Regions from separate parts of the Acidilutibacter cellobiosedens genome, predicted to be linked through region 2. Evidence: a T-box and tRNA genes for the amino acid it is inferred to sense, from the RefSeq annotation. Region 2 holds a T-box; the other holds one or more tRNA genes.
What was found. A T-box is a leader RNA that pairs with one kind of tRNA and senses whether it is charged. The one in region 2 lies ahead of metG (methionine--tRNA ligase), so its partner is inferred to be a tRNA-Met.

Region 1 (10,248 bases), 1.7 Mb from region 2:
TTCCATACTTTTTCTCCTCTCTTCTTCTTTTAAGTAAATCCACAAAAGCCTCCAGTCTTGTTATATAACCTGATTCTCCTGTCATTTCATCTACTACCAAGGTCATAATTGGAATATTATAATCCTTCTCTATATTCGGAAGTATACTCTTTGCTACTATCTCAGGCATACAATTTAAGGGAAGAAGCTGAATTACTCCATCAAATCCTTTATTGGCATAAATTATGGCACTTCCTAAAGTTTCTCTGCAATGTCCCCCTATTAACTCCTTCATATAGGGCCTTGCATAATGAAATTTTCTTTTCTCTTCCTTTGAACCAAAGGGAAATTTGTAAACATGATGTTCTATCCACTTAGTCGGTGTCAAAGATTTTTCGACTATAACACCCATATGCCCCAATTTTTTTTCAACTTCAAAGTTAACAAATGGTTCAATTATTGTGTATATCTCACCTATTATTCCAATCCTAATGGGATCCCTGTTGTTATCCGTTTTTAAACTGTTAAGCTTATCTTTTACATCTTCCATCAAAATAAGCAGTTCTTTCGCCCCAAATGTTTTTTCCGCTTTTCTATAATAATCTTCCATTATGTTATCAACCTTATAGCTTTCCTCTGCATATGCTCTTTTTATGTTTGATAATTGAGTTAAATCATCGGCTTTGCTGATCAATGTTCTTCCTAATCTAGCTACCGTAGGTATCTTTTTTATATTTTTGATATTTAATCCTTTTTTTAATCCTGATTTTAAATTATCTATTCCCTCTCCTATAGGATCAAAAACAATTAGATTTACATCGTATCCCAGATCTTTTAAGATATTTCTTTCCAATACGGAATAATATCCAAATCTGCACGGCCCGCAACTCCCTGTTATTAGTATTGTATCTGCCCCTCTTTCTATGCTTTCCACATAATTCCCTATATTTATCTTAAAAGGCATACACATCATTTCAGGAGAGTATTTCGTCCCTATCTCAAGGGTTCTGTTGCTGCATCTGGGAGGAGGAATTACCTCCTGACCTAATTCTTCAAGAAGTGCCTTACCGGCTATATAAGTATTACCCAAGTGTGGAAATGTTATTTTCATCTCTATCCCTCCACATCATCATATCTAAAAATGCCTCTATTCTTGTATTTATTCCTGCCTCTCCCGTTTGTTCATCCACCGTTATGAGCATAAAGGGAACCATTTTTTCTTTAGCTTTTCTTTCTATTAAATCAACAAGTATCGAATCCATTCCACATCCAAAAGAAGAGATATAAATCATTCCGTCGCATAAACCTTCTTCTATAGCACAAAAGGATGAACCTATTATTCTCTTGCCATAAGTCCAAAACATCCTTTTAGGTAATTTTGAAGAATAAAATAATATTTTATTTTCGTCTATGGTCTCGGAAGTTATAACCTTTACATTGTTTTTTACTAATTTATAAGCTAAATTCATATTTATATAATTATCATATATATTATAAGGATGGCCTACCATCATTATTGTTCTCTTCTTTTTGTCATGCAAAGAATTTATATCTTTTAAAGTCCTACTTTGTGTTTTTACTCCTTCAATCGATATTATTTTTTTATTTATAAGGTTTTTGTATTCTTTAAAAACTTTTGTTGAGCTATTATAAGCTCTTCTTATTTTAAATAAATCAGGTGTAATCTTCGTCCCTATTTCCAATACCGATTTCTTTATATTGTTATTTCCTTTATACAGGTTTACGGTAGTACTTATAATCTCCGGAAGTTCATCAAAAGAATTTTTTATCATTTCCGGAAGCCCTAATATTTTGGGACAAAAATACTCCTTTCTGCATACGCTCATGATTTTAGGTATAAATAAAAAATCAACTTTATCCTTAAGATAATATACATGTCCATGAAATATTTTTACAGGAAGACATGATTCGTCTACGCAATGGGTTACTCCCTTATCCAATATTTCTTTATTTGTATCGGGAGAGACTATTACCTTCGCTCCCAACTCTTTAAAAAACAAATCCCATAAGGGAAAATAATCATAATATAACATTGCCTTTGGAATTCCGATCTTATATGCCATTTTATCCCTCTTTCTAATTTATTAGTGATTTCAAAATCACTCCTTTATATATTATTGACATATAAAAAAAATATATAACAAAAAATAGGTATTACAAAACTACCGTACAGTAGTCTTGAAATACCTACTTCTTGATAAAGATAAAAAAGAGTTGTTACATAAATTATTTATCCTTTTCTATACTATCTTGAACCATTGCATATAAGATGTTTTGATAATATTTTGCTTCTTCATAGGAAGTAACGGAACTATCCAATGCAATATTTATATAACTCATCAAATCGTCAATATTATTAAAAACATATGGAATCTCAGCCATCAAATTCCTCATCCTGATTTTTCTTTGTACATTATTGCTGGGCAAATTTCTAAAAATATATTGAATAAAATTTTCCGTAATTTGTTCGGAATCATCTAATGTCATAGGATCTCTTTGATTATGAGGCAAAAATCCTAAACTATCTAATTTCATATCATTTAAATAATAAATAATCTCTTCAATTATAATCAGATCCCGGTTCAATTCTTCATCGGCTTTTTCCCTAAAAATATGGTCTTCATCCAATTTTTCTAAATTCTTAGCTCTTTCTTTTATATTATCGTAAACATCTTTGGATTTTTCTTTAAGGAGGGTAATTAAATGTTCTTTATTATTTTGATTATTATTCCAATATAAAGCCCATTCCGATAATATCTTTTCATCTATATTGTTTTTAATTAAATCCTTTGTACTAAATATTACAATTAATTTATTGATTAAGATTCCTAATATTCCAACAAAATGTATAAGATCTGTAATGCTATTCTTTATAACCGTCAAATCTTCAAAAGATTTTTTTAATTCATCATTGGAACATTGCTCATAATTTTTTACCTTAAATTCTTCGATTCTTCTAAAATAATTATCAAATTTTACACCATAACTTCTTTCCATGGTACCATTAAAGATAATTTTATATTTCTCAATATAAAATTCTGCTGCCTTTTTAGGAAACCCCTTAATCTCCTCTTTCAAAGAATCTCCTATAATATCTGAAAATTTATATTTTGTTATTCTGAAAGGTAATATTTTAACAATATTAAAAATTAAATCATTCAATTGTTCTTGGTCTTTTATATTGTCATTTAAGTAATAATAGATGTTTTTAAAAAATGTATATGAATTTTCGGGCCTTGTATCTTCTGAGCTAAATTTATCTTTTATATAACGTTTTTCAATATAATAATTTATGTTTTCAAAGATATAATCAATTTCAATATCATAAGCAGATAAAGAATTTAATATTTCGCAAATTTCTTTCCTCTGATTTTTTACAAGCTCAAGTTTTGATTCAGAACTTTTTAGCTGTTCTTCTATATTTAATCCGATATTTTTTATCTCATTATACAGAGAAACTATATCTTCCCCTTCTTTTCCGTTATTATTTTTTATTCCTTCCAAATCATTTTCCTGTTCTACACTATCCGAAAGGACTAAAAAGTTTTCCAAAAAATCATATAAAGCAACTAATCCAAAATTATTTTTTTGTGCATTGTTTATTTCCAAAAAAGATTTTTTTATGTCTTTAATTTCCACTGCAACTCTCCTCTCAATATAAATAATATTTGATACAAAAGTTAAAAAAGTCTATAATTTATTTGACATCTTATTTAATTATAACACTTTTATTTAATTTAATAAGTAAAAAATATTTGAGTATACGTTAAGAGGTGAAAAATGAAAAACTATATTAATACAGAGCCTATATCCATAGATACAAAAAAATATTTCGATACAGATAAAATATGTTTTTTAGACATTGAAACCACGGGGTTCAGCAGAGAAAAAAGTTTTATATATTTAACCGGAATACTTCTTCCTCATAATGGTCATCTTTCAGTTAATCAGATTTTCATTGATAATCCCAATGAAGAAGACGAGCTTTTAAAAGAAGTAATGAAAATAGCGGAAAGATATAAATATATAATTACCTATAATGGGGACAATTTTGATCTTCCTTTTTTAAATTACAAATATAAAAAATATAATATTGATTATAAAATTTCTTATGATAAAAGTATTGATCTATATAGGATAATTAAAAAAGAAAATGATTTTTTAGGCCTTAAAGATTTAAAGTTAAAATCCGTCGAAAAATATCTTAATATATTCAGAGAAGATAAAATTAGTGGAAAAGAATGTACAAATATGTACTATAAATATATGAATCAAAGAAATGAGGATCTAAAGAGGAAAATACTACTTCACAATTATGAGGACATAAAAAATTTACCTAAATTGTTATCCATATTTAACATAATAGAAGATAAGAAAACTGTAGAAATGTCAGTTTCTTCCAAACCCTTTAAAATAATATTAGAAGAAATGAATATTCAAGATGAATCGTTGGAAATCAAATTTCAATGGCATGGGCTGAAAAATATTCCTATCATATATTTTGATGAAAACTTCAGTTTAAAATACGATCCCACTAATAAAGAGGGAATATTAATCTTACAATCAAATCAAGGTTTATTGTCAAACAACAAGAAATGTCTTTATTTAAATTTATCAAATTTTCCTGAATTGAAGCCTATTAAGGACAGTACCTCCTTTTGCCTTCCTGAAAACATAATATTATTAAAAGCAGATAAAATCTTAATTACCGATAATATCATAAATATAGTTAAAAATATAATAGCTTTTATTGTAAAAAAGCCTTCTATTGAAGCATTAATAAATTAAGGAAGCCTTTTTTGAAACCCATTTACGGAAAATTTATATTAAGGAAATTATAATTTTCCTATGGATTATAAAAAAAATAGACTTATAACATTTAAGTCTATTTTTAGTGCCCAAAGGCGGAATCGAACCACCGACACGAGGATTTTCAGTCCTCTGCTCTACCTACTGAGCTATCTGGGCAAAATGGTGGGCCTTCAGGGACTCGAACCCCGGACCTGCCGGTTATGAGCCGGACGCTCTAACCTACTGAGCTAAAGGCCCTCAATTTTTGAAAAATAATCATATAATTCTTCTAATCGGAGTGGTGGGATTTGAACCCACGGCCTCATGGTCCCGAACCATGCACACTACCAAGCTGTGCCACACCCCGCTATCTTTACAGTGGGTACAATAGGGCTCGAACCTATGACCCCCTGCTTGTAAGGCAGGTGCTCTCCCAGCTGAGCTATGCACCCTAATCCTAATAATTGTTTACTATTGGCAGGGGTGGCAGGATTTGAACCCACGACATTCGGTTTTGGAGACCGACGTTCTACCACTGAACTACACCCCTTTATAACAAATATAAAAATGGTGGGCCTTCAGGGACTCGAACCCCGGACCTGCCGGTTATGAGCCGGACGCTCTAACCTACTGAGCTAAAGGCCCTCAATTTTTGAAAAATAATCATATAATTCTTCTAATCGGAGTGGTGGGATTTGAACCCACGGCCTCATGGTCCCGAACCATGCACACTACCAAGCTGTGCCACACCCCGCTATCTTTACAGTGGGTACAATAGGGCTCGAACCTATGACCCCCTGCTTGTAAGGCAGGTGCTCTCCCAGCTGAGCTATGCACCCTAATCCTAATAATTGTTTACTATTGGCAGGGGTGGCAGGATTTGAACCCACGACATTCGGTTTTGGAGACCGACGTTCTACCACTGAACTACACCCCTTTATAACAAATATAAAAATGGTGGGCCTTCAGGGACTCGAACCCCGGACCTGCCGGTTATGAGCCGGACGCTCTAACCTACTGAGCTAAAGGCCCCTATTCTTTTACTCTTTGGCGGAGAAGGAGGGATTTGAACCCTCGCACCCCGTAAAAGGTCTACTCCCTTAGCAGGGGAGCCTCTTCAGCCACTTGAGTACTTCTCCTTACAAGCTAAATGGCGGAGAGGGTGGGATTCGAACCCACGCGGGCCAAAGACCCAAACGGTTTTCAAGACCGCCCCGTTATGACCGCTTCGGTACCTCTCCAACAATATATGGTGACCCATCGGAGACTCGAACTCCGGACACCCTGATTAAAAGTCAGGTGCTCTACCACCTGAGCTAATGAGTCATAATAATTTTATAATTTTGGCTGGGGTGGCAGGACTCGAACCTGCGGAAATGCTAGAGTCAAAGTCTAGTGCCTTACCGCCTTGGCTACACCCCAAAATTAATGGTGCACCTAGGAGGATTCGAACCCCCGGCACACGGATTAGAAGTCCGTTGCTCTATCCACCTGAGCTATAGGTGCTAATTTCTTCTGGAGCGGGTGAAGGGAATCGGACCCTCGCAACCAGCTTGGAAGGCTGGGGCTCTACCACTGAGCTACACCCGCACATATATTATTTTTTCATGGTGGAGGGGACTGGATTCGAACCAGTGAAAGCTCAGCTAACGGATTTACAGTCCGTCCCCTTTGGCCAACTCGGGAACCCCTCCTGGAGCTGGTGAGAGGACTTGAACCCCCAACCTACTGATTACAAGTCAGTTGCTCTACCAATTGAGCTACACCAGCAGATTTATTAAATTTCTGCCTTAAAACTACAACACTGCTTATATTAACTGTTCCACTAAGCGATTCACTCCAAATCGAAATACACGATTTGGGTTCTCTGCTTATACCAATTGAGCTACACCAGCAGATTTATTAAATTTCTGCCTTAAAACTACAACACTGCTTATATTAACTGTTCCACTAAGCGATTCACTCCAAATCGAAATACACGATTTGGGTTCTCTGCTTATACCAATTGAGCTACACCAGCAGATTTATTAAATTTCTGCCTTAAAACTACAACACTGCTTATATTAACTGTTCCACTAAGCGATTCACTCCAAATCGAAATACATGATTTGGGTTCTCTGCTTATACCAATTGAGCTACACCAGCATGTTTATTAAATTTCTGCCTTAAAACTACAACACTGCTTATATTAACTGTTCCACTAAGCGATTCACTCCAAATCGAAATACATGATTTGGGTTCTCTGCTTATACCAATTGAGCTACACCAGCATGTTTATTAAATTTCTGCTTTCGATTTCATCATTTGTTATATTGTTTTTAATGGCGACCTGGATGGGGATCGAACCCATGACCTCCAGCGTGACAGGCTGGCATTCTAACCAGCTGAACTACCAGGCCGCATTTTACTTACCATCATTTATATATTATTACTTCTACTCACTTTTGCCACTACATTTTTTATTGGTGGGCACAATAGGGCTCGAACCTATGACCCCCTGCTTGTAAGGCAGGTGCTCTCCCAGCTGAGCTATGCGCCCTCCTTTTGGTGACCCTACCGGGATTCGAACCCGAGTTACCGCCGTGAAAGGGCGATGTCTTAACCGCTTGACCATAGGGCCTCAATAGTTACATATATTTTATTATATTGATATCATAGAACAGAAAAAAATAATAATTTAATTTCTTTATTATTCTATTTTTATAAATGGTTGCGGGGGTTGGATTTGAACCAACGACCTCCGGGTTATGAGCCCGACGAGCTACCAGACTGCTCTACCCCGCGATATAACCACCCTAATGCCGGGAACCGGAATCGAACCGGTACGATCTTTTAAGGACCGCAGGATTTTAAGTCCTGTGCGTCTGCCTGTTCCGCCACCCCGGCTTATCTTTTCTTTTGGCTCTTGGGGTGGGGCTCGAACCCACAACCTACCGGTTAACAGCCGGTTGCTCCGCCATTGAGCTACCCAAGAATGTTCTGGCAACGTCCTACTCTCCCAGAGCGTTTCCACTCAAGTACCATCAGCACTGAAAGGCTTAACTTCTGTGTTCGGTATGGTTACAGGTGTTTCCCTCTCGTCTTTGTCACCAAATACTTTTTCCTTTTTTCCTTTTACTTCCTTACCCTTTTCCCTGAAAACTTTGAAGAAGAATCTTTAGGTCAAGCCCTCGACTTATTAGTTTCTCTCAGCTTAAAGTATTACTACTCTTCCACCTGAGACCTATCTACCAGTTCGTCTTTCTGGTGTCTTACCTCCTTTGCGGAGTGGGAAATCTCTTCTTGAGGTCTGCTTCGTGCTTAGATGCCTTCAGCTCTTATCTTTCCCAGACTTAGCTTCTCAGCTCTGCCTCTGGCGAGACAACTGATTCACCATCGGTCTGTCCATCCCGGTCCTCTCGTACTAAGGACAGCTCCTCTCAAATTTCCTGCGCCTGCGACGGATAGGGACCGAACTGTCTCACGACGTTCTGAACCCAGCTCGCGTGCCTCTTTAATGGGCGAACAGCCCAACCCTTGGAACCTATTTCAGCCCCAGGATGAGACGAGCCGACATCGAGGTGCCAAACCTCCCCGTCGATGTGAACTCTTGGGGGAGATAAGCCTGTTATCCCCAGGGTAGCTTTTATCCGTTGAGCGATGGCCTTTCCACTCGGTGCCACCGGATCACTAAGTCCAAGTTTCCTTCCTGCTCCACCTGTATGTGTCGCAGTTAAGCTCCCTTCTGCCTTTACACTCTTCGTACGATTTCCAACCGTACTGAGGGAACCTTTGAGCACCTCCGTTACTCTTTGGGAGGTGACCGCCCCAGTCAAACTGCCCAACTGACAGTGTCCCTGTACTGGCTTCACAGTACTTGGTTAGAATTTCAATATCATAAGAGTGGTATCCCACTTTTGACTCCATAAATGCTGGCGCACTTACTTCTCTGCCTCCCACCTATTCTGTACATATGATATCAAAATCCAATGTCAGCCTACAGTTAAGCTCCATGGGGTCTTTCCGTCCTGTCGCAGGTAACACGCATCTTCACGTGTACTACAATTTCACCGGATCCCTTGTTGAGACAGTGCCCAAGTCGTTACACCTTTCGTGCGGGTCGGAACTTACCCGACAAGGAATTTCGCTACCTTAGGACCGTTATAGTTACGGCCGCCGTTTACTGGGGCTTAAGTTCTAAGCTTCGTATTTCTACTGACTCTTCCCCTTAACCTTCCAGCACCGGGCAGGTGTCAGCCCCTATACTTCGTCTTTCGACTTCGCAGAGACCTGTGTTTTTGGTAAACAGTCGCTTGGGCCCTTTCACTGCGGCCGGATTATTTCCCAGCCGTTTGGCCTTCTCTTCTTCCGGCACCCCTTCTCCCGAAGTTACGGGGCTATTTTGCCGAGTTCCTTAACAAGGGTTCTTCCGTGCGTCTTAGGATTCTCTCCTCGCCTACCTGTGTCGGTTTCCGGTACGGGCAATCATATACTCGATAGTGCCTTTTCTTGGCAGTTTGGATTCGGATGCTTCGCTACTTCTTTTTTCGCTCCCCATCACCTCTCATAACTCTTTCACGGTTTTCCCTATGAAAGCTTACTTCAGGCTTAGACACACTTTTCCATCTGTGTGCTCATCTTATCCTCCTGCGTCAGCACCTCTCTCTAACGCATATTCTTGGTACAGGATTCTCAACCTGTTGTCCATCGCCTACGCCTTTCGGCCTCGGCTTAGGTCCCGACTTACCCTGAGCGGACGAGCCTTCCTCAGGAACCCTTAGGCTTTCGACGGGCAAGTTTCTCACTTGCCTTTTCGCTACTCATGCCAGCATTCTCTCTTCTGTTTCGTCCACTACTCCTTTCGGTATAGCTTCTTCCTCACAGATTGCTCCTCTACCGATATTTCTATCCCACAGCTTCGGTGTCAGGTTTAGCCCCGGAAATCTTCGGCGCAACGTCACTTGACCAGTGAGCTATTACGCACTCTTTAAATGTATGGCTGCTTCTAAGCCAACATCCTGGTTGTCTCCGTAACTTCACATCCTTTGCCACTTAACCTGCACTTTGGGACCTTAGCTGGTGATCTGGGCTCTTTCCCTTTTGACTACGAAACTTATCTCCCGCAGTCTGACTCCTATTTCTATGAGTATGGCATTCGCAGTTTGATAGGTTTTGGTAACACTTTGTGCCCCTTTACCATTCAGTGCTCTACCTCCATCTCACTTTCCATAAGGCTAGCCCTAAAGCTATTTCGAGGAGAACCAGCTATCTCCGGGTTCGTTTGGCATTTCACCCCTACCCACAGTTCATCCGATAGTTTTTAAACACTAATCGGTTCGAGCCTCCACGGAATTTTACTTCCCTTTCACTCTGACCATGGGTAGCTCACCCGGTTTCGGGTCTACTATATGCAACTTTCGCCCTATTCAGACTCGGTTTCCCTACGGCTCCGCAGCTTCACTGCTTAACCTTGCTGCA
Region 2 (10,248 bases):
TTGAGATATTCCTTCGTATTCTTTCTCCTTCAAAATCAGGATCCGTAAGAATAATCACACCTCTTCGCTCCGATATTTTTTTTAATCTGTTTATAAGTTCTTTAGAATATCCATAGCCTCCTGTAGCTATGACTTCCGCATCTACGGCGTTTTTTACCGCCCGAATATCATCTTTGCCTTCTACCACTATTATTTCCTTAATCAATTATATCCTCCATATCTATTCTTTGATTTTAAAAAGATTTTTCGCGTTTTCCGCTGTTTTTTCCGCCAACTCTTCAAAGCTTATTCCCCTTATCTCTGCAATAGTGCGCGCTACATATTTTACATATGAGGGTTCATTTCTTTTCCCTCTGTTAGGTTCGGGAGTTAAATAAGGAGAATCGGTCTCAATAAGCATCTTGTCTAAAGGAATATCCTGAGCCACCTTTTTTGAAACTTTAGAGTTCTTGAATGTTACTGGTCCCCCAAAGGAAATGTAGAAACCTAATTTTATATATTCCCTTGCCATTTCTTCGCTTCCGGAGTAACAATGAAGAACCCCCCTAAGCCTGTTATCCTTTTCCTGATTAATTATATCAAAAGTATCCTGAAAAGCATCTCTTGAATGAACAATGATAGGAAGGTCTGCTTCTTTAGCAAGTCTTATCTGTTCCAAGAACCATTTTTTTTGGATGTCCCTCGGAGAATTATCATAAAAATAGTCAAGACCGATTTCTCCTATGGCAACAACTTTTTCTCTTGCAGAAAGACTTCTCAATGCTTCTATTGTTTCCTCGCTCATTGCCTTTGCCTCATGGGGGTGTACCCCCACAGCGGCATAAATATTTTCATATTCCTCCGATAGCCTTACTGCTTTAATGCTGGAAGAAAGATCCGACCCGGGATTTACAACTAAAGATATTCCATTTTCCTTTAAGGAACTAATAATATTTTCCCGGTCGGGATCAAACCGTTCATCGTCTAAATGAGCATGACTGTCTATTAACATTTTCTACCTCCTATTCTACCTTTGCCCCCGAATCAATACCGGACAAGGTAGTAATTACGGAAAGTTTTTTTTCATCTGCAGCAGACAATATCATTCCCTGAGATTCTTCCCCTCTTAGCTTTATAGGTTTCAGATTAGCGACTACAACTACATTTTTCCCTACTAATTCTTCAGGAGAATAATATTTTGCTATTCCCGATACTATCTGTCTTATTTCTTCTCCTAATTGGATTTTAAATACTAAAAGTTTATCTGCTCTGGGATGTTTTTTTACTTCAAGAACTTTTCCGATTCTTAAATCTATTTTATCAAAATCATCAATATCTATATAGCTTTTCTTAAGTTTTTCTTTTGGTTTTTTTCCTAAAGATCTTTTCTCTCTTCTTTCTTCCATAAGCTTCTCGTTTTCTTTGTTTAATCTTAGCAGTTCCTTTTCAATATCCAATCTGGGGAACAATACATCTCCTCTATGGACTTTCTGGCCGGAAGGAATTAATCCCCATGTTTTACTTTCTTCCCAAGAATGGTCTTTAGTCTCATATCCTAATCTTGAAAATATCTCATCAGAAGTTTTTTCCATGAAAGGTCTTATTAGCACAGAAATAATTCTTAAAGACTCCAATAGATTATAAAGAACCGTATCCAGCCTTTCTTTTTTCCCTTCCTTTTCCAAAATCCAAGGACATGTTTCGTCTACATACTTATTGGCTCTCCTAATCAGTTTCCATATTTCTTCCAATGCATCGCTGAAATTCAAAGCGTCCATATACTTTTCAACTTGTTTTGGAATTTCCAAAGCCAAGGATTTTAAATCTTTATCATATTCCCCTTCTTCGGATGGTTCAGGTACTAATCCTTCACTATATTTTTCTATCATTGTAACGGTTCTGCTGACCAGGTTTCCTAAATCATTTGCTAAATCCGAATTAAGCCTTTGCAAAAATTTCTCTCTTGAAAAAGAACCGTCTTGCCCAAATGAGAATTCTCGTAAAAGAAAATATTTAAAGGAATCCAATCCGTATAATTTAATCATAGGCTCCGGATATATGACATTTCCCTTTGACTTAGACATCTTATCATTTTCAAGAAGTATCCATCCATGGCCAAATACCTTTTTAGGTATCTCAATATCTAAAGCCATCAATACGGCAGGCCATATGATAGTATGAAATCTGACTATTTCTTTACCTATCAAATGGACATCGCAAGGCCAATACTTTTTAAATCTTTCATCATTTTCACTTCCGTATCCTAATGCAGTTATATAGCATAAAAGAGCATCTATCCATACATATACTACATGCTTCGGATCAAAGGGAACTTTAATCCCCCAATCAAAGGCTGTTCTTGAAACACAAAGGTCCTCTAATCCTTCATTCAAAAAGTTGTTTATCATTTCATGCCTTCTGGAATCAGGTTGTATAAAATTCGGGTTTTCATTAAATAATTTTATTATTCTGTCCTTATATTTTGATAGTCTGAAGAAATATGCCTCTTCTCTCTCAAAATGGACTTCTCTGCCACAATCGGGACATTTTCCGTCAACTAATTGGCTTTCACTCCAAAACGATTCACAGGGAGTACAATAAAGTCCTTCATAATATGATTTATAAATATCTCCCTTTTCATAGAGCTTCTGAAATATTTTCTGAACGGCTTTTTCATGATATTCGTCTGTAGTTCTGATAAATATATCATAGGAAATATCCAGCATATTCCAAAGTTTCTTTATATCTTCAACAATTCCGTCTACATATTCCTTGGGAGTTTCCCCGGATTCTAATGCTTTTTGTTGAATTTTTTGTCCATGTTCATCCGTTCCCGTTACTAATAAAACATCATATCCCATAAGTTTCTTATACCTTTTTAATGTATCTGCTGCTACTGTAGTATAAGCATGCCCTATATGAAGATTGTCACTGGGATAAAAAATAGGTGTAGTTAAATAATAAGTCTTCAATTTAATCCCTCCAAATTATATTTTCCAAATAAAAAAGTCTTCCCCTCTGTTATAGAGATGAAGACTTATTTTTCATGTTACCACTCTAATTTGTTTAAACTTCGCAGTTCAAACCTCATTAAGTTACAAATAATAACCTTATGTGTTAACGTACATAACTCCGTTACGGCTTCACTTTCATGTTTAGCCGTAAAACTCCGGGGCCATATTCAGCTTAACTTCCAATACCGGTTTTCACCAAACCCGGCTCTCTAAAGTTTTCTTTTAAGCTTACTCTTCCCTTCATTATTTGTCACATATAATGATTTATTTAAATAATATATAGGAAAAAGCTATTTTTGTCAAGGGGCGAATTATAAATTCTTTATAAATGCAAGAATATTCAATCTATTTTGTTGTTCCAACCCACTAAAATCCAAAATGTAATAATATTAAATATTATGGCAATACTAACCTATTGATAGAGCTATTGTATTTACATAAGTTTACACTTTTTTATTATAAAATTTGACAAACATATAATTTTGAAATAAAATACTATACAGTCAAAATTGAAGGAGGAAAAAATATGAAAATTTTTTGGAATAAAAATAACAAATACCTAAAAATTTTGACCTTATTATCATTAGCAGCTGTATTAATTCTGGGGATTTATCAAGCGGAGCAAAAAGAGGTTATTATTTCTATAGACAATAAAACAAGAAAAGTAAATACGTTTCAGTCTACTGTGGGAGAATTATTGAAAAGCGAAAAAATATCTCTTCCCGAAGGTTCCAAAATAAATTTAAAACCTAATTATAAGATTGATAGAGACACAACTATCGTCATTAAGACGCCTAAAACTTATGTTATAAATATGGGAGGGAAAACAGCCGAAGTTCAATCTGTAAATAATAGAGTGGAAGATATACTTAAAGATTTAAATTATAAATTGGGGGAACTTGATTACACATATCCTGCATTAGGAGAAAAAATAGAACCTATGGAAGAAATTAAAATCGTAAGAGTAGAAGAAAAGATTAACACAGTTAAAAAAGAATTACCCTTTGAGAGTATCATAAAACATACGGATAAATTAGAAAAGGGAACTACAAAGGTAGTACAAGAGGGAACAAACGGATTAAAAGAAATAACTGTAAAATCAACATTTAAGGATGGAAAATTATCTTCTCAAGATACAATATCAGAGAGTATTGTTTCTCAGCCAATTCCCAGAATTGTGGAAAAAGGTTCCAAGGATTACTTTGTGTCTTCCCGTGGTGCCATAAGGTATACTCATTCTTTTGTAGCCGTTGCCACGGCTTATGATTTATCTTATGAAAGTACAGGTAAAAATCCCGGGGACAATAGTTACGGCTTAACCGCCTTGGGTACTAAAGCACGGCCTGGGGTAGTTTCCGTTGATCCAAGCATTATTCCTTTAGGTTCTAAACTGTATATAGAAAGTTTAGACCATACTCAGGATTATGGATTTGCTGTAGCTGAAGATACAGGAAGCGCTATAAAGGGAAGCAGAGTAGATCTGTTTTTTTCTTCTGCTGATGATTGCAAAGATTTTGGCAGAAGGAAGGTAAGGGTATATGTTTTAAAAAAATAGGAGCTCAGAGCTCCTATTTTTTTAATTTAGTTAAAATTTATCATTATCTAAAAAAAATTCCGGCAATCAATATTGATGAGAATATGGAAACAGCATAAGAAATAAGAGCAGCTTTTAAGGTATATCTGTAGTCTTTTACTCCTATTGAGCCAAAATAAACCGATATGGTATAAAAAATAGTTTCCGTAGAGCCCATCATTATTGACGCAACTCTTCCTTGAAAAGAATCGGGCCCCCAGTGTTCCAACACGTCTTTAACCGCTCCCAAAGCTCCGCTTCCGGATATGGGACGGATTATTATAAGCGGAAGTATTCCTTCGGGTATTTTTAAGATCTTATTCACCGGTTCAAATAAAGTTTGCATCATATCCATTGCTCCGGAGGCCCTAAATATCCCTACCGCTATAAATATCGCTATAAGATAGGGCATGATTTTCATGGAAGTCTTTAGTCCTTCTTTTGCTCCTTCTATAAAAAGAGAATATATATCTTCTCCTTTAAGCCAACCATATAATAATATTGTCCCTACAATAAACGGTATGATGATTACGGATATGGCATTTAACATCTGTATTTTACCTCCAATAACTTAACGGTTATTATTCCCACTATTAAAGAAACAGATGTTGCCAAAAAAGCAGGGGCTATTATTTCCATGGGATTTTTAGATCCCAAATCCATTCTCATCTTGATGACAGTCAACGGAACTAATTGAACTGATGACATGTTTATCACGAGAAACATACACATAGCATTAGAAGCTCTTTTTTTATTCTGATTAAGACTATTCAATTCCTTCATTGCTTTCAGCCCAAAGGCTGTTGCTCCGTTTCCTATTCCAAACATATTGGAAATCAAATTCATTATTATCCATCTTTGAGCAGGATGATTATCGGGAACTCCGGGGAAAAGCATTTTAATGGGTATTTTGAACAGTCTTGAAATCTTTTTCAATATTCCTGATTTTTCGGCTATGTTCATTACCCCAAGCCAAAAAGACATAATTCCGATAAGATTTATAGAAAATAGTACTCCTGCCTCGGCTTCTTTTAAGATTGCATTATTTATTTCCTGAAGATTTCCTGAAAACAGAGAATAAATTATTCCTAAAAATATAAGCAAAAACCATATGGTATTTATCATTAAAAAACTCTCCTTTTGTTTAAATATATGAGGAGAGTCTTTTTTATAGAACATCACTATCTATATACGTCATAAAACGGAGTGGATTCTTTTTTTAACCTTCCCGACTGTACTAATTTTTCCAGCCTTTCCTTAAAAACTTCCACCGTATATGTTATTCCCGTTTCTTTTTCTATATCTTGAATTATATATATAATATCAGGCTCATTTATGGGAATACTGTTCTTAATAATATCATAAAATTTTTCTTCATCATCTGATTTGTTTCTTACCAGTTCATCAAAGGGATTCTCTATATGGGGACTTGTAGTATCCGCTGCTCTTACTCTTACAAATACCGTTCTGCCCATTACGGCAGAAGAAATAAATACATCTCCCGATTTTAAATATGGAAGCCTTCTTGATTCTTCTTCCGTGATATCCGTTTCTTCTTTTATTGTCTGAATATCCGATGCTCTTACGGTTCTGAATATAAATTTAGTGTTTAATTGAGCAGTGATGGTTTCATCAAGGAGGGTAGGCCTCTGGGTAGCCAAAATTAAAAAGGTTCCGTATTTTCTTCCTTCCTGGGATATCTCTCTAAGTATGGACTTAGAAGGGCTTTCATATCCCTTCGGGGCAAAATTGTGGGCTTCGTCCGTAACTATGATAAAAGGCGGAAAATAATCTTCTGCTATTCCTTTATACTGGGCATCTTTATATTCCCTTCTCTTATGATAAAGATTGTTCAAAAGATAGGTAGAAAATACCTGAAGAATTCTTGTACTTCCCTGAATTACCACAAGTTTACCCATTTTAAGGTTTTCTTCCACCTCTCTTATATCCTTGCTGAATATCCCTTCATTATTGAGCCTATTGAGTCTCCACATTATTCCTTTTACTGAACTGTAAGGACATATTTTATCATAATTTAAAAATATTTCTTTTCTTCTTTCCCATCCTTTCCTTTCTTGAGCTGTAGTGGCAGCGTTTATTTTGTTGATTATTTTATCTAAGGAGCCTTCTTCCTGAGCATCCATAAGCATTTTCAATCTTTCATGAAAGCTCAAATAGGAGTCTCTCGTTTTAAATAGGATATCTACCACATTATTCATGGAATCAGACATTCTACCCGAAGATTCCAGCAAATTTTTCAAATCCTGATTGGAAAGCTCTTCAAATTTCACTCCTATATGATATCCTACTTGAAAACACTTAAATTTCTCCGAGAAATCCTTTCTTAAATCCTTCGGAATATATTCTCCTTCCTGAGAAAAATCCATCTCGAAATGAGGATCTAAAACAATGGTCGGAATGCTCAATTTCATAAGTTCTTCAAGAATAACCCTGAGTCCAAATGATTTTCCCGAGCCTGAACCGCCAAACACACCTATATGAGGATATTGATGCATACTTCTTAAATTAAATATAAAAGGGATGCCTTTCTGTTCATTAAGTTCATTATTTTCAAAGGTATATAGAATATCTTTGAATTCATCATCCATATCTTTTACCATTTGATCCGTATTTTTTATTTCTCCCAATATCAGCCCTTCTTCCAGAGAAGATTTAATCATTAAATCCTTTACTTCGGAAAATTCCGGAATTCGTACATCCGACCCGGTTTCCACAGGATAAGAAGCTTCGTTTACCAATCTGATTTTGGCTATGTAAATAGTATCTTCATCAATATCATAGCCTATTGCTCGTAAGGACTCTAAGACATGATTGTCTGCCAAATCTCCGTTTATATTTAAAGGAATGTAGCGGTTATAAGTCTGAGCCTCCACTACTTCTCCCAAAAGGTCTCCCTGATATGAGTCCTGTATTATTAGAAATTCATTCATTCTGAAATTTCTGGACCTTGAGCCTATATATATTTCCTGACACGTAGTTACTCCCACAACCTTCATATCTTTCCCTCCTATAACCATCTTTTATCTCTTTCGGAAATAAAAAGTTTCTCCAATATTTCTCTGTCCAAAGCGGTTTCCAGTATTCCTCTCATCATTTTATCTGAAATCTTTACTTCTTTATCCACAATATCAAGCCACAGGGGAACACCCCTGCTGTTTTCTGCCGTAAGTGAAACAACAAGCCTCCCCATATCGATTATACAATCCCTTTGGCTTTCCAATATATCCAATCCGATAGCCGTAGGTGAAAAGGAACTTCTGATGAATGCCGAAGAAAGCCCTGCCTCATTTTTATTTCCTACATTTGTTTCTATTAAAATCATATCCTTATATTCCAATAGTCCGTAGAGCATCTCCCTATCTCCAAATATTTCGTAATCTTTGAGAATTTTGTTTTTAATCATGGAGTTTCCTATAATTGAGGTTTCTATTTCTTTTATCACGCCTATAAGTATTATTTTTCTTTTTTCACATTCATCTTTTAATTTTATCCATTCATTGTTACATTCAATATTGTACCTTATCAAGGAACCATCCATCATCACAACGGAAGGATTAAATTTATTAATGCCTTCAAGAGCCGCATCCACTTCTATTTTCGATAATTTATAATTAAGAATTTTTTCTTCCGAATTTGTCTTTACCTCATTTTCATTTAAAATATTTTTCTCTTCCTCATTGTACAAAGGAGTATAAAAATCCCCCTTATATACTGAGGAATCTTGTCCTTTAGTACATTTAGCAAGGCCCTGATATAATTCCACAAAATGAGGAGAAGCACTCCCTATCCTGTTTTTTGAGCCATCAACTCCTATTATTCCTCCCTTTTCATAATATTTTTTAAGTTCCTCCAAAGGTAAACTTTCCAGTTTAATTATTTCCCCGATATTTTCTTCAATATATGAAATAATTTCATTCTTGCTCATCTGAAAAACCTTGTTGTATTTGGTTTTTAATTTTTCATTTAGTTCTTTTGTCCTATCTTTGAGTTCCTTACTAACTTTATACATGTTTTCCCCTTTCCGTTCCATTTAAACTTTACAACTTTATATCCTCAAAATTTTTTCATAATTCACTCAGAAAAATGTTGACTTAATTTGGCATATATGATACTATTTAACTTGTAGAATAAAGTCGATATAAATTAAATAAATGGGAGGAATGAAATATGAAATCAACTGGAATTGTAAGAAAAGTGGATGAGCTTGGAAGAGTGGTTATACCTATTGAATTAAGAAGGACACTGGATATTGCCGAGAAAGACGCATTGGAAATTTATGTTGAAGGAGAGCAAATTATACTTAAGAAATATGCCCCAGCATGTATTTTCTGTGGACAAGCTAAAGATGTTCAAGTTTTTAAAGGTAAAAATATATGCCCTGCTTGCTTGGAAGAATTAAGAAAGAAATAATTCCATTTGCCCCTTCTTACAGAAGGGGTTATTTATCCTCTATATTTATTCCTTCTTTATATATTTGGTTTCTTGGCAATTTTCTCTCCTTGGCTACCTTTTTAACTGCTTCTTTTTTAGAAAGTCCTTCTCTCATGTACTGTTTAATATGTTCCTTTACAGGTAAATCATCAAAATTTTTTTCCTCTTCTTTTTTCCCTTCAAGAATTATGACAAGCTCTCCCTTTACTCCTTCCTCCTTGAATTTTTTAATTCCTTCCGATACTTTTCCTCTAAAAGTTTCTTCATGAATCTTTGTAAGTTCTCTTGATACTGATATTTTCCTATCTCCCAGTACCTGAATTATATCCTCCATCAGATCTAAAAATCTATGAGGAGCCTCATAAAGAATTATGGTCCTATTTTCGTCTCTAATCCTGTTTAGATCTTTAATTCTGTCTTTTTTTGATGAAGAAAGAAACCCTTCAAATACAAATTTGTCCGTAGGAAATCCTGAGAGAACCAATGCCAGAATAAAAGCACTTGCTCCGGGAAGGGCTACTATTTGTATTTCCTTTTCTATTGCAAGTTTAATAAGATCTTCTCCCGGGTCTTGTATACAGGGCATTCCCGCATCAGAAACCAAAGCTACCCTTTTTCCTTCAATTATCTCTTTAATTACTTTTTCTCCTCTTTCCCTTTTGTTGTGCTCGTGATAACTGATGAGGGGTTTCTTTATATTATAGTAATTTAGTAATTTTAATGTATGTCTGGTATCCTCCGCAGCAATTAGGTCTGCCTCTTTAAGAATATTTAATGTCCTTAAAGTTATATCTTCCAGGTTGCCGATAGGAGTAGGACATATATACAGAGTACCTTTATCCATCATTTTTCTCCTTATTCATACGATAAATTTTATATATTTCATCAGTATAACTTCCGTCTTCGTTATAAACATATATAGGATCGTCAAACCTTAATTCGGGATTTCCTCTTTTCACGCCTTTTATCAATACCATATTAGGTTTTTTCCCAATTTTGGGATAAACTAAACATATGGATTTAGGTTCTAATTTATACTTTCTGAGATTCCATATTATATCTGCTATTCTGTATGGTCTGTGAATCATGTAAAATTCCCCTTTATCCCTTAAAAGGAATTCTGCGGATTTCACTATGTCTTCTAAGGTAGCACATATTTCATGGCGGGAAATACTGAAATTATCGTCGGAATTTATAATTCCCCCTCCATTAACCATATAGGGCGGGTTT

Region 1: it encodes a tRNA-Met, which carries the amino acid that the T-box ahead of metG (methionine--tRNA ligase) is inferred to sense. The anticodon was not compared.

What each region holds. Positions count from the first base shown of each region.
Region 1 covers NZ_CP035282.1:2,523,111-2,533,358, forward strand. Annotated here, with positions in the region: gene EQM13_RS12160 (acyl-CoA dehydratase activase) at 1-6, opposite strand, end outside; gene EQM13_RS12165 (CoA protein activase) at 1-1,090, opposite strand, end outside; gene EQM13_RS12170 (acyl-CoA dehydratase activase-related protein) at 1,062-2,063, opposite strand; gene EQM13_RS12175 (hypothetical protein) at 2,227-3,639, opposite strand; gene EQM13_RS12180 (ribonuclease H-like domain-containing protein) at 3,781-4,788, shown strand; tRNA gene EQM13_RS12185 (tRNA-Phe) at 4,896-4,968, opposite strand; tRNA gene EQM13_RS12190 (tRNA-Ile) at 4,973-5,049, opposite strand; tRNA gene EQM13_RS12195 (tRNA-Pro) at 5,085-5,158, opposite strand; tRNA gene EQM13_RS12200 (tRNA-Val) at 5,171-5,243, opposite strand; tRNA gene EQM13_RS12205 (tRNA-Trp) at 5,267-5,341, opposite strand; tRNA gene EQM13_RS12210 (tRNA-Ile) at 5,360-5,436, opposite strand; tRNA gene EQM13_RS12215 (tRNA-Pro) at 5,472-5,545, opposite strand; tRNA gene EQM13_RS12220 (tRNA-Val) at 5,558-5,630, opposite strand; tRNA gene EQM13_RS12225 (tRNA-Trp) at 5,654-5,728, opposite strand; tRNA gene EQM13_RS12230 (tRNA-Ile) at 5,747-5,823, opposite strand; tRNA gene EQM13_RS12235 (tRNA-Ser) at 5,840-5,930, opposite strand; tRNA gene EQM13_RS12240 (tRNA-Ser) at 5,943-6,032, opposite strand; tRNA gene EQM13_RS12245 (tRNA-Lys) at 6,042-6,117, opposite strand; tRNA gene EQM13_RS12250 (tRNA-Gln) at 6,136-6,213, opposite strand; tRNA gene EQM13_RS12255 (tRNA-Arg) at 6,221-6,297, opposite strand; tRNA gene EQM13_RS12260 (tRNA-Gly) at 6,308-6,381, opposite strand; tRNA gene EQM13_RS12265 (tRNA-Tyr) at 6,400-6,485, opposite strand; tRNA gene EQM13_RS12270 (tRNA-Thr) at 6,486-6,561, opposite strand; tRNA gene EQM13_RS12275 (tRNA-Asp) at 7,114-7,190, opposite strand; tRNA gene EQM13_RS12280 (tRNA-Val) at 7,255-7,330, opposite strand; tRNA gene EQM13_RS12285 (tRNA-Glu) at 7,337-7,411, opposite strand; tRNA gene EQM13_RS12290 (tRNA-Met) at 7,499-7,575, opposite strand; tRNA gene EQM13_RS12295 (tRNA-Leu) at 7,591-7,677, opposite strand; tRNA gene EQM13_RS12300 (tRNA-Asn) at 7,691-7,765, opposite strand; rRNA gene rrf (5S ribosomal RNA) at 7,769-7,885, opposite strand; rRNA gene EQM13_RS12310 (23S ribosomal RNA) at 7,950-10,248, opposite strand, start outside.
Region 2 covers NZ_CP035282.1:521,750-531,997, reverse strand. Annotated here, with positions in the region: gene rnmV (ribonuclease M5) at 1-205, opposite strand, end outside; gene EQM13_RS02620 (TatD family hydrolase) at 221-991, opposite strand; gene metG (methionine--tRNA ligase) at 1,002-2,957, opposite strand; T-box leader at 3,002-3,246, opposite strand; gene EQM13_RS02610 (3D domain-containing protein) at 3,520-4,548, shown strand; gene EQM13_RS02605 (spore maturation protein) at 4,592-5,116, opposite strand; gene EQM13_RS02600 (nucleoside recognition domain-containing protein) at 5,110-5,691, opposite strand; gene EQM13_RS02595 (ATP-binding protein) at 5,748-7,583, opposite strand; gene EQM13_RS02590 (DNA double-strand break repair nuclease NurA) at 7,595-8,596, opposite strand; gene EQM13_RS02585 (AbrB/MazE/SpoVT family DNA-binding domain-containing protein) at 8,755-8,997, shown strand; gene rsmI (16S rRNA (cytidine(1402)-2'-O)-methyltransferase) at 9,026-9,862, opposite strand; gene EQM13_RS02575 (tRNA1(Val) (adenine(37)-N6)-methyltransferase) at 9,855-10,248, opposite strand, start outside.